Regions from separate parts of the Pectobacterium sp. HCp5_1 genome, predicted to be linked through region 2. Evidence: predicted binding sites of a transcription regulator. Region 2 holds the regulator's gene; the other holds the start of a gene.
The links. Region 2 encodes sigma-54, which starts transcription at its own class of promoters, with help from an activator protein. Its sites were predicted from a motif close to GTTGGCACANNTTTCGCTNT; they were not measured.
Positions count from the first base shown of each region.

Region 1: a site for sigma-54 is predicted at 2,934-2,953, ahead of Q3A88_RS21205 (amino acid ABC transporter substrate-binding protein). Genes of this name have one in related genera too.

Region 1 covers NZ_JAUMIO010000059.1:2,790-7,589, reverse strand. Annotated here, with positions in the region: gene Q3A88_RS21220 (endonuclease/exonuclease/phosphatase family protein) at 1-859, opposite strand, end outside; gene Q3A88_RS21215 (amino acid ABC transporter substrate-binding protein) at 1,180-1,947, shown strand; gene Q3A88_RS21210 (amino acid ABC transporter permease) at 2,037-2,702, shown strand; gene Q3A88_RS21205 (amino acid ABC transporter substrate-binding protein) at 3,064-4,089, shown strand; gene Q3A88_RS21200 (amino acid ABC transporter permease) at 4,156-4,800, shown strand, end outside.
Region 2 covers NZ_JAUMIO010000027.1:30,126-34,925, reverse strand. Annotated here, with positions in the region: gene lptA (lipopolysaccharide ABC transporter substrate-binding protein LptA) at 1-140, shown strand, start outside; gene lptB (LPS export ABC transporter ATP-binding protein) at 144-869, shown strand; gene rpoN (RNA polymerase factor sigma-54) at 919-2,352, shown strand; gene hpf (ribosome hibernation promoting factor) at 2,376-2,663, shown strand; gene ptsN (PTS IIA-like nitrogen regulatory protein PtsN) at 2,759-3,232, shown strand; gene rapZ (RNase adapter RapZ) at 3,393-4,250, shown strand; gene npr (PTS phosphocarrier protein NPr) at 4,282-4,554, shown strand; gene rnk (nucleoside diphosphate kinase regulator) at 4,726-4,800, shown strand, end outside.

The sequences.
Region 1 (4,800 bases), on a different contig from region 2:
AATCCGACAGAGAAAACAGCGGAGCCAAACTGTGCCAGGGGTTTGACGAATCCTCGTTCAAATCGCCGAGAATGACCACGTAGTCCTTCTTGAGATCGTAAGTCTGTTGAACAATCTCCGCCACGCGTTCGGCCTGATCACGGCGTTTCTCCGCCCCACGCTGCCGCTCTTCCTCCGTTTGACCGCTCTGGCTTTTGAAATGGTTACACAGAATATAAATCGGCTGTTTGAGACCGGCATCCAGCGTCACTTCGAGACAATCACGGCTAAATACGGGATCGAAACGCTTCCCGGCATCAAAAATATGCGTGCGGAGCTGGGCAATCCGATAGCGCGTCAGGCAGGCGACATCAATACCGCGCGGATCGTTCGGGCTGTCGATCATCACGAACTGGCTGAATTTACTGTCCTCCAGCACCTGATTGTTGAAATCACGCAGGACGTCCATGTTTTCGACCTCAACCGCGCACAGAATGTCGGCGTTAAGCAGGGTAATAATCTTGCCCGTATTCTTACGCTGCTGACTGCTGAACTCCTGCGCCTTAAACACGATTTCGCCGATCCAATCTCCGCGTCCCCGGCAGCTTTTATTAATTCGGAATCCGGTGCCGGCGTCCTCTTTTTTCCATCGCCCCAGCGTGCCCGCGTCAGTACGGATATCAATATAAGGGCGCAGTGCGATAGAAAGGCGGAACACCTGATCTTTCAGGGCATCATCGTATTGGGGCTGTTCGAGAAGGTGCTGAAGCTGCCTGACCTGCTGCAACAAGGCGTCAATCTGCTTGGAATCGGGGAGGTTGAGAATCGCGCTACGGTGGAACAGGTTCTCGACGTTATAGCTGGCGATGCGGATCTTCATTGTTGTCTCCTGCTAGGTAGTGGCAAAAGCAATGATTTCCTTTTGAGAATAGAAGCATATTGTGACAGTTGGGCAGCATTCCCAGCAGCGATAGACTTTTTCTATCGTTCTTTAACTCAACATGGTTAAAACGAGTTAGACGCACTATATTCACTACAAAAGTCAGACTCGCGACAACAGTACGCACGCCATGGGTACTATATTCACTTCTGATATAAACCATCACACAACGTGATTTATAAACAGATGTTTTGTCGCGTAGATTCGTTATTAACAAAAGTTATAAGCACATCGCTGCACACCACTCACAGGAATTCATAATGAAAAAAATACGTTTTGCTTTACTGACCAGCGCCCTGCTTGCTACCAGCGTATTCGCTCATGCCGATGACCTTAGCGCCATCAAGTCCGCAGGGGTTATCAAGATCGGCACGGAAGGCACCTACGCGCCTTATACCTATCATGATAAATCAGGCCAGCTGGTTGGTTTCGATGTGGATATTGGCCGCGCGGTAGCAGAGAAGCTCGGCGTGAAAGCCCAGTTCATTGAAGGCCGCTGGGACGGTTTAATCGCCGGTATTGATGCCAAGCGCTACGATGCGGTCATCAATCAGGTTGGCATAACCAAAGAGCGTCAGGCCAAGTATGATTTTTCCAAGCCGTATATCGATTCCAAAGCGGTGCTGGTTGTCCGTGGCGATAACACCACCCTCAAAGATTTCAGCGATCTGAAAGGCAAAAAAGCGGCTCAGAGCCTGACCAGTAATTACTCTAAGCAAGCCACCAGCTACGGTGCGGACATTGTGCCGACGGACGGCTTTAACCAGTCTCTGGATCTGGTGCTCAGCGGCCGTGCCGACGCCACGTTAAACGACAATCTGTCATTCCTGGATTTCAAAAAGCAGAAACCGGATGCCAACGTGAAGATTGCAGCGACCTCAAAAGACGGTGAACCTTCTGCGATTCTGGTGCGTAAAAATCAGGCTCCACTAGTGGAGGCATTGAATAAAGCTCTGGATGAAATTAAAGCAGACGGCACCTATAAAACGATATCTGTGCGATACTTCGGGGAGGATGTTTCTCAATAATCGCACTGTTATCAGAGCGCGCTGTCATCATTATGATGGTCATCAGCGCACTCTGTGATTAGTGCATACCGTTATCGGAGCTCGTTTTCATGCCGCCTTGGCTACAACTCATGGCAGACTCCTTCTGGAGTCTGCTTTCTGCGGGACTTAAATTCACTGTCCCTTTGGCGATTCTGTCTTTCATCTTTGGCTTAGCCCTCGGCATTCTCATCGCGCTGGTTCGCCTTTATGGCCCCAAGCCGCTGAAATGGCTGGGTGATTTCTACGTTTGGGTGATCCGTGGCACGCCATTACTGGTGCAGCTTTTCCTGATTTTTTATGGGCTGCCCAGCGCGGGGATTACTCTGGATGCGTTTCCTGCCGCACTCATTGGCTTCACCGTCAGCGTGGGTGCCTATAGCTCGGAGATCGTGCGCGGGGCCATTTTGTCTGTTCCGAAAGGCCAATGGAATGCCGCCTATTCTCTCGGTATGAATGGCAGACAGGCGATTCGCTGGGTTATCTTCCCGCAATCCGTTTTCGTGTCGCTGCCGCCGCTTTCCAATACGTTTATTTCCTTAATCAAGGATACGTCGCTGGCCGCTGTCATTACCGTGCCGGAGATGTTCTTATCCGCTCAGCGCATCGTTTCCGTGACCTATGAACCTCTGACTCTGTATGTCGAGGCTGCGCTGATTTACCTGATGTTTAGCACCGTGCTAAGTCAGCTACAGGTGAAACTCGAAAAGTATTATCAGCGCCACATCACGCACTAACACTTCCCGCATCAGCCCACGCCATCCGCTGGGCTGATGACATTACCGCGTTCCCTGACCCTCCCTGCTCAACAGGCAAACCTGAAGACGCCTCACGATCTCCATTTTGACGCACTAAAAGAGGGCGCATCAGCCTCTTTGCATTTGTCACGGTGCGTGCATACCTAATTAGAATTACCTACTTAGATCAATAAGCATTCCTTTTCGTCTTCATTATCAAGCAAATAGAAAATTGGCATTTTATTTGCTTTGCTCTGCTCACGTCGGCATACCGACAGACAGGTATGGTGCACCTCATTGTGCACCGCAACACAACTGTGTACTGCAACAACAGCAGATAACTCTAGACGCTAGGATGATTATGAAAAGAATAGTGATTTCTACTCTGGTTGCTGGCGCGTCACTCTTTGCCGCAATCAATCAAGCCCATGCGGGTGCAACGCTGGACGCGATTCAGAAGAAAGGATTTGTGCAATGCGGTATCAGCGATGGTTTGCCCGGCTTTTCCTATGCGGACGCCAGCGGCAAATACTCCGGCATTGATGTTGACGTGTGCCGCGGCCTTGCTGCCGCCGTATTCGGCGACGCCAATAAAGTTAAATACACGCCGCTGACCGCAAAAGAACGCTTCACTGCGTTGCAATCCGGCGAAGTTGACGTGCTGTCACGCAACACGACCTGGACCTCCTCCCGTGACGGCGGCATGGGCATGCTCTTTACCGGCGTCACCTACTACGACGGCATTGGCTTCCTGACGCACAACAAAGCAGGCTTAACCAGCGCCAAAGAGCTGGACGGCGCAACCGTTTGTATTCAGGCGGGTACAGATACTGAACTGAACGTCGCTGACTACTTCAAAACCCATAAGATGCAGTACACGCCTGTCACGTTCGACCGCTCTGATGAAAGTGCCAAAGCGCTGGAGTCTGGCCGCTGCGATACGCTGGCATCAGATCAGTCACAGCTGTATGCACTGCGTATCAAGCTGAGTAAACCTGCTGAATTCATCGTTCTGCCAGAGGTGATTTCCAAGGAGCCGCTGGGCCCGGTAGTGCGCCGTGGTGATGAAGAGTGGTTCTCGATCGTACGCTGGACGTTGTTCGCCATGCTGAATGCCGAAGAGATGGGTGTGACCTCGAAAAACGTCGACCAACTGGCAGCAAAACCCACCACGCCAGATATGTCCCACCTGCTGGGTCACGAAGGCAGCTACGGCAAAGATCTCAAATTACCGAATGATTGGGCCTTCAAAATCATCAAACAGGTCGGCAACTACGGCGAAATCTTCGAGCGTAATGTCGGTATGGGCAGCGAGTTGAAAATTAAGCGCGGCCTGAACGAACTGTGGAACAAAGGCGGCATCCAGTACGCGCCAGCGGTACGTTAATTATCAGAAAAACCTGGGCGCAGTGGATCGCTGCGCCCCTCAGTACCCCCGTTTCGAGGTTTCAGCATGCTACAACGCCCAACCGTAAAAGGTGATTTATCACTGACTAATCCAGCGGTGCGCGCCTGGCTGTATCAAATTATCGTTGTTATCGCGGTATTGGCTGTCGCGGCTTACCTGTTGCACAACACCGTGACCAATCTGGCACAGAGGGGCATCACCTCTGGCTTCGATTTCCTGAATAAAAGCGCCGGTTTTGGCATCGTCCAGCATCTGATTGACTATCAGCAAGGTGACACCTACGCCCGCGTTTTTCTTGTTGGGCTATTCAATACGCTTCTGGTTTCGGCGTTGTGTATCGTGTTTGCGTCGATTCTCGGCTTCACCGTTGGTCTGGCACGACTGTCCGACAACTGGCTACTACGAAAAATATCTAACGTTTACATCGAGATATTTCGTAATATCCCGCCGCTATTGCAAATCTTCTTCTGGTATTTTGCCGTACTGCGGAATCTACCGGGGCCACGCCAGTCAATTAGCGCGTTTGATGTCGCCTTTCTCAGCAATCGTGGTTTCTATCTACCCTCTCCTGAATTGGGACCGGGTGCGGCGGCATTTTTTCTTTCTCTCATTATTACGCTAGTGGTGACATGGGGCGTTTTCCGGCTTAACCAGCGCTATCATGCGTTAACCGGTCAGCCACGCAGAACC
Region 2 (4,800 bases):
TGAAACAGCAGCAGATGGAAGCGACCAGCGACAAAGGAAAACGCGTGACGACAGTGTTGGTTCCTTCCCAGCTTCAGGAGAAAGAGAACAAGAGCCAGCCTTCTCGTTCTCAGCAACCGCAACCACGGGTCACTGAATAAGTTATGGCAACATTAACCGCAGAAAATCTCGCCAAGGCTTACAAAGGCCGTAAGGTCGTGGAAAACGTCAGTCTCACCGTGAATTCCGGCGAAATCGTCGGCCTGCTCGGGCCGAACGGTGCTGGCAAAACGACAACGTTCTACATGGTCGTAGGCATCGTCCCGCGTGATGAAGGACGTATCGTCATTGATGACGACGACATCAGCCTGCTTCCTTTGCACGAACGCGCGCTGCGCGGCATCGGCTATCTGCCGCAGGAAGCCTCGATCTTCCGTCGCTTAAGCGTGTATGACAATCTGATGGCGGTGTTACAGATCCGTAAAGATCTGACGACCGAACAGCAAGAAGATCGTGCCAATGAGCTAATGGAAGAATTCCATATTATTCATTTGCGCGATAGTCTGGGACAATCGCTGTCCGGTGGAGAAAGACGCCGCGTAGAAATTGCGCGTGCGCTGGCAGCGAATCCGAAGTTCATCCTGCTGGATGAACCGTTTGCGGGCGTAGACCCGATCTCCGTACTGGATATTAAAAAAATCATTGAGCATCTGCGTGACAGCGGGCTTGGCGTGTTGATTACCGATCATAACGTCCGCGAAACGCTTGATGTCTGTGAACGAGCCTATATCGTGAGTCAGGGCAACCTGATCGCCCACGGTTCACCGACTGATATTCTGGCCGATGAACAGGTGAAACGCGTCTATCTGGGCGAAGGCTTCCGACTCTGATAGGGTAATATCTTCTCTTTGCAGTACTTATGGGACGTTAGCGCGATTTATGAAGCAAGGTTTGCAACTCAGGCTTAGCCAGCAACTGGCCATGACTCCACAGCTCCAACAGGCGATCCGCCTGTTGCAACTGTCCACGCTTGAATTGCAACAGGAGATTCAACTGGCGTTAGAAAGTAATCCGTTGCTCGAACAAACGGATCAGCACGACGAAATCGAGTCATTTGAAAAGGCAGACAGCGATTCACTGGATACCGGTGAAGCCCTTGAACAAAGAGACATGCCGGAAGAATTGCCGCTCGATGCTACCTGGGATGAAATCTACTCCGCAGGCACGCCGTCGGGCACTGGCACCGACTATCGCGATGAAGAACTGCCAATTTATCAAGGCGAAACCACGCAAACGCTTCAGGATTACCTGATGTGGCAGGTTGAGCTAACCCCGTTTTCAGACACCGACGCGGCTATCGCAACCTCTATCGTCGATGCAGTCGACAACACGGGTTACCTGACCGTACCGTTGCAGGACATTCTTGACAGCATCGGTGACGACGACGTGACGCTGGAAGAGGTTGAAGCCGTGCTAAAACGCGTGCAGCGCTTCGATCCCGTTGGCGTCGCCGCTCGCGATCTGCGTGATTGTCTGCTGGTGCAGCTTTCCCAATTCGCCGACGACACGCCACGCCTGAACGAAGCGCGTCTGATCGTCAGCGATCATCTCGATCTGTTAGCCAACCATGATTTCCGCAGCCTGATCCGCGTTACTCGTCTGAAAGAAGAGGTGCTGAAAGAAGCGCTGGCGCTAATCCAATCGCTCGATCCCCGTCCGGGACAATCGATCAACACCGGTGAATCCGAATACGTGATTCCTGATGTGCTGGTACGTAAAGTTCAGGGGATCTGGGCCGTCGAACTGAACACCGACAGCGTTCCCCGGCTGCAGATTAACCAGCAGTATGCTGCGCTGGGTAACAGCGCGCGCAACGACAGCGACGGGCAGTTTATCCGCAGCAATCTGCAAGAAGCGCGTTGGCTCATCAAAAGCCTGGAAAGTCGCAATGACACGCTGCTGAAGGTCACCCGCTGCATCGTCGAACAGCAGCAGGATTTCTTCGAGCAGGGTGAAGAATTCATGAAGCCCATGGTACTGGCAGACATCGCTCAAGCGGTGGATATGCATGAATCGACCATCTCACGCGTGACGACACAGAAGTTCCTGCACAGCCCGCGCGGCATTTTTGAGCTAAAATATTTCTTCTCCAGCCACGTTAATACCGATAGCGGCGGAGAAGCCTCGTCAACGGCAATCCGCGCGTTGGTGAAGAAGCTTATTGCAGCGGAAAACCCCGTGAAGCCACTGAGCGATAGCAAGCTTACGGCACTGCTCTCCGATCAGGGCATCATCGTGGCGCGTCGAACCGTTGCAAAATACCGAGAGTCTTTATCTATCCCACCATCGAATCAGCGTAAACAACTGGTTTGATCTCAACAGAGAAGGAAGACACTATGCAGCTCAACATTACCGGACACCACATCGATATCACTGAACCACTGCGTGATTTTGTGAATGGCAAGTTTGCCAAATTAGAGCAGTATTTTGACCGGATTAATCAGGTCAATGTGGTATTGAGAGTGGAAAAAGTTCAGCAAATTGCCGAGGCCACGCTCCACGTGAATGGCGGCGAGCTGCATGCAACCTCAGAGGCGGCAGATATGTACGCCGCGATAGATTTATTGATTGATAAGCTGGCGAGACAGCTCAATAAGCATAAAGATAAACTCAAGCAGCACTAATTTTCTTCTTTGCCATTTGGCAAAGGACAAACTCGGCCCATCCATCGGGTGGGTCGGGATCACCAGAAGTGAAAGCGTCGTTAAGTGAAAATAAAATGAACCACGATCCCGTATTGCAGCTCAGCACCGTATTACGTCCTGAGTGCACCCGAAGCACCGTCCACTGCCAGAGTAAGAAACGGGCATTGGAAATTATCAGTGAGCTGGCCGCCAGGCAGCTTAACATTCCTTCGCAGATTATCTTTGATGCCATCCTGACCCGGGAGCGGATGGGTAGTACGGGAATCGGCGGCGGAATTGCCATTCCTCACGGTAAGCTGGAAGACGATAATGCGCTGGGTGCCATCGGTGTTTTCATCCAGTTAGAGCAACCGATCGCTTTCGATGCCATTGATAATCAGGCCGTTGATCTGCTTTTTGCCTTGCTGGTTCCAGCGGAACAATGTAAAACCCATTTGCATACCCTGTCGCTTGTTGCCAAGCGGCTGGCGGATAAAACGGTTTGCCGACGCCTGCGTGCGGCGCAAAGCGATGAAGAGCTGTACCAGATTATGACGGAAGCCGGTTAAGCCGGATGGTTGTCATGTTCACGATGACGGGCGATTCGCCGTGGATTCAGAGAATGCTTGCAATCCCTGCGCTAAGCCGTCATTTTTTTAGCTATACATCACTTTATAAAAACAGTGGCAATGTAAATTCGCCATCACGTTGCCAGAGGGGAGTCGTCAGATGGTGCTGATGATTGTCAGTGGTCGCTCAGGTTCAGGGAAATCTGTCGCCCTGCGCGCACTGGAAGATATGGGGTTCTACTGCGTAGATAACCTGCCAGTGGTTCTACTGCCAGAACTGGCTAATACGCTTGCGGCACGTAACATTTCCGCAGCAGTCAGCATTGACGTGCGCAATATGCCGGAATCACCCGAGATCTTCGAGCATGCCATGGAGCAACTGCCGCCAAGCTTCTCGCCTCAACTGCTGTTTCTGGATGCCGATCGCAATACGCTGATCCGTCGCTACAGCGACACCCGTCGCCTTCACCCGCTCTCCAGCAAGAATCTGTCACTGGAAAGCGCGATTGATGAAGAAAGTGACCTGCTGGAGCCGCTGCGCTCACGCGCCGACTTGATTATCGACACCTCAGAGATGTCGGTACATGAACTGGCCGAGATGCTGCGTACCCGATTGCTCGGCAAGCGAGAACGCGAGCTCACGATGGTGTTCGAATCGTTCGGCTTCAAGCACGGTATCCCTATCGATGCGGATTACGTCTTTGACGTGCGCTTCCTGCCGAATCCACATTGGGATCCGAAACTGCGCCCGATGACCGGTCTGGATAAGCCCGTTGCGTCCTTCCTCGACAGGCACACCGAAGTTCACAACTTCATCTACCAGACTCGCAGCTATCTGGAACTGTGGCTGCCGATGCTGGAAACCAATAACCGCAGCTACCTGACTGTCGCCATTGGCTGTACCGGCGGTAAACACCGTTCCGTCTACGTCGCCGAACAGCTGGCAGACTACTTCCGTTCACGCGGTAAGAACGTACAGTCTCGCCACCGTACGCTGGAAAAACGTAAACCCTCGTAAGAGTCGGCAAACCAGACCAACCAGGTAACCTATGACAGTCCGGCAAACGGTTGAAATCAAAAACAAGCTGGGCATGCACGCTCGCCCAGCCATGAAGCTGTTCGAGCTGGTGCAGAGCTTTGATGCTGAAGTGATACTGCGTAATGACAGCGGCACCGAAGCCGAAGCCAGCAGCGTGATTGCCATGCTAATGCTGGACTCGGCCAAAGGGCGGCTCATCGAGGTAGAAGCGACAGGCCCGGATGAAGAGCAGGCGCTTGCCGCCGTCATCGGGCTGTTCGAAGCTGGGTTCGACGAGGACTAGCATTTCCTTAGCAGGCTATCTGCCAGCCTTCGTAGCAAGGAGCGCTTCACTTTCCCTTCCGAACCTCCTACTATCTACCTCTATAAATCATAATATTTTCTTATACCCCCTGCTCCTTTGGGCGCGGGGGGTTATTTTTATATCATCTGAAAATACCAACTGGAGAGGAGTATGACGAAACCTAACCTGACAATCAGTGAATTGGATGCAGAACGTCTGGATATGTTATTGGAGCAGCCCGCCTTT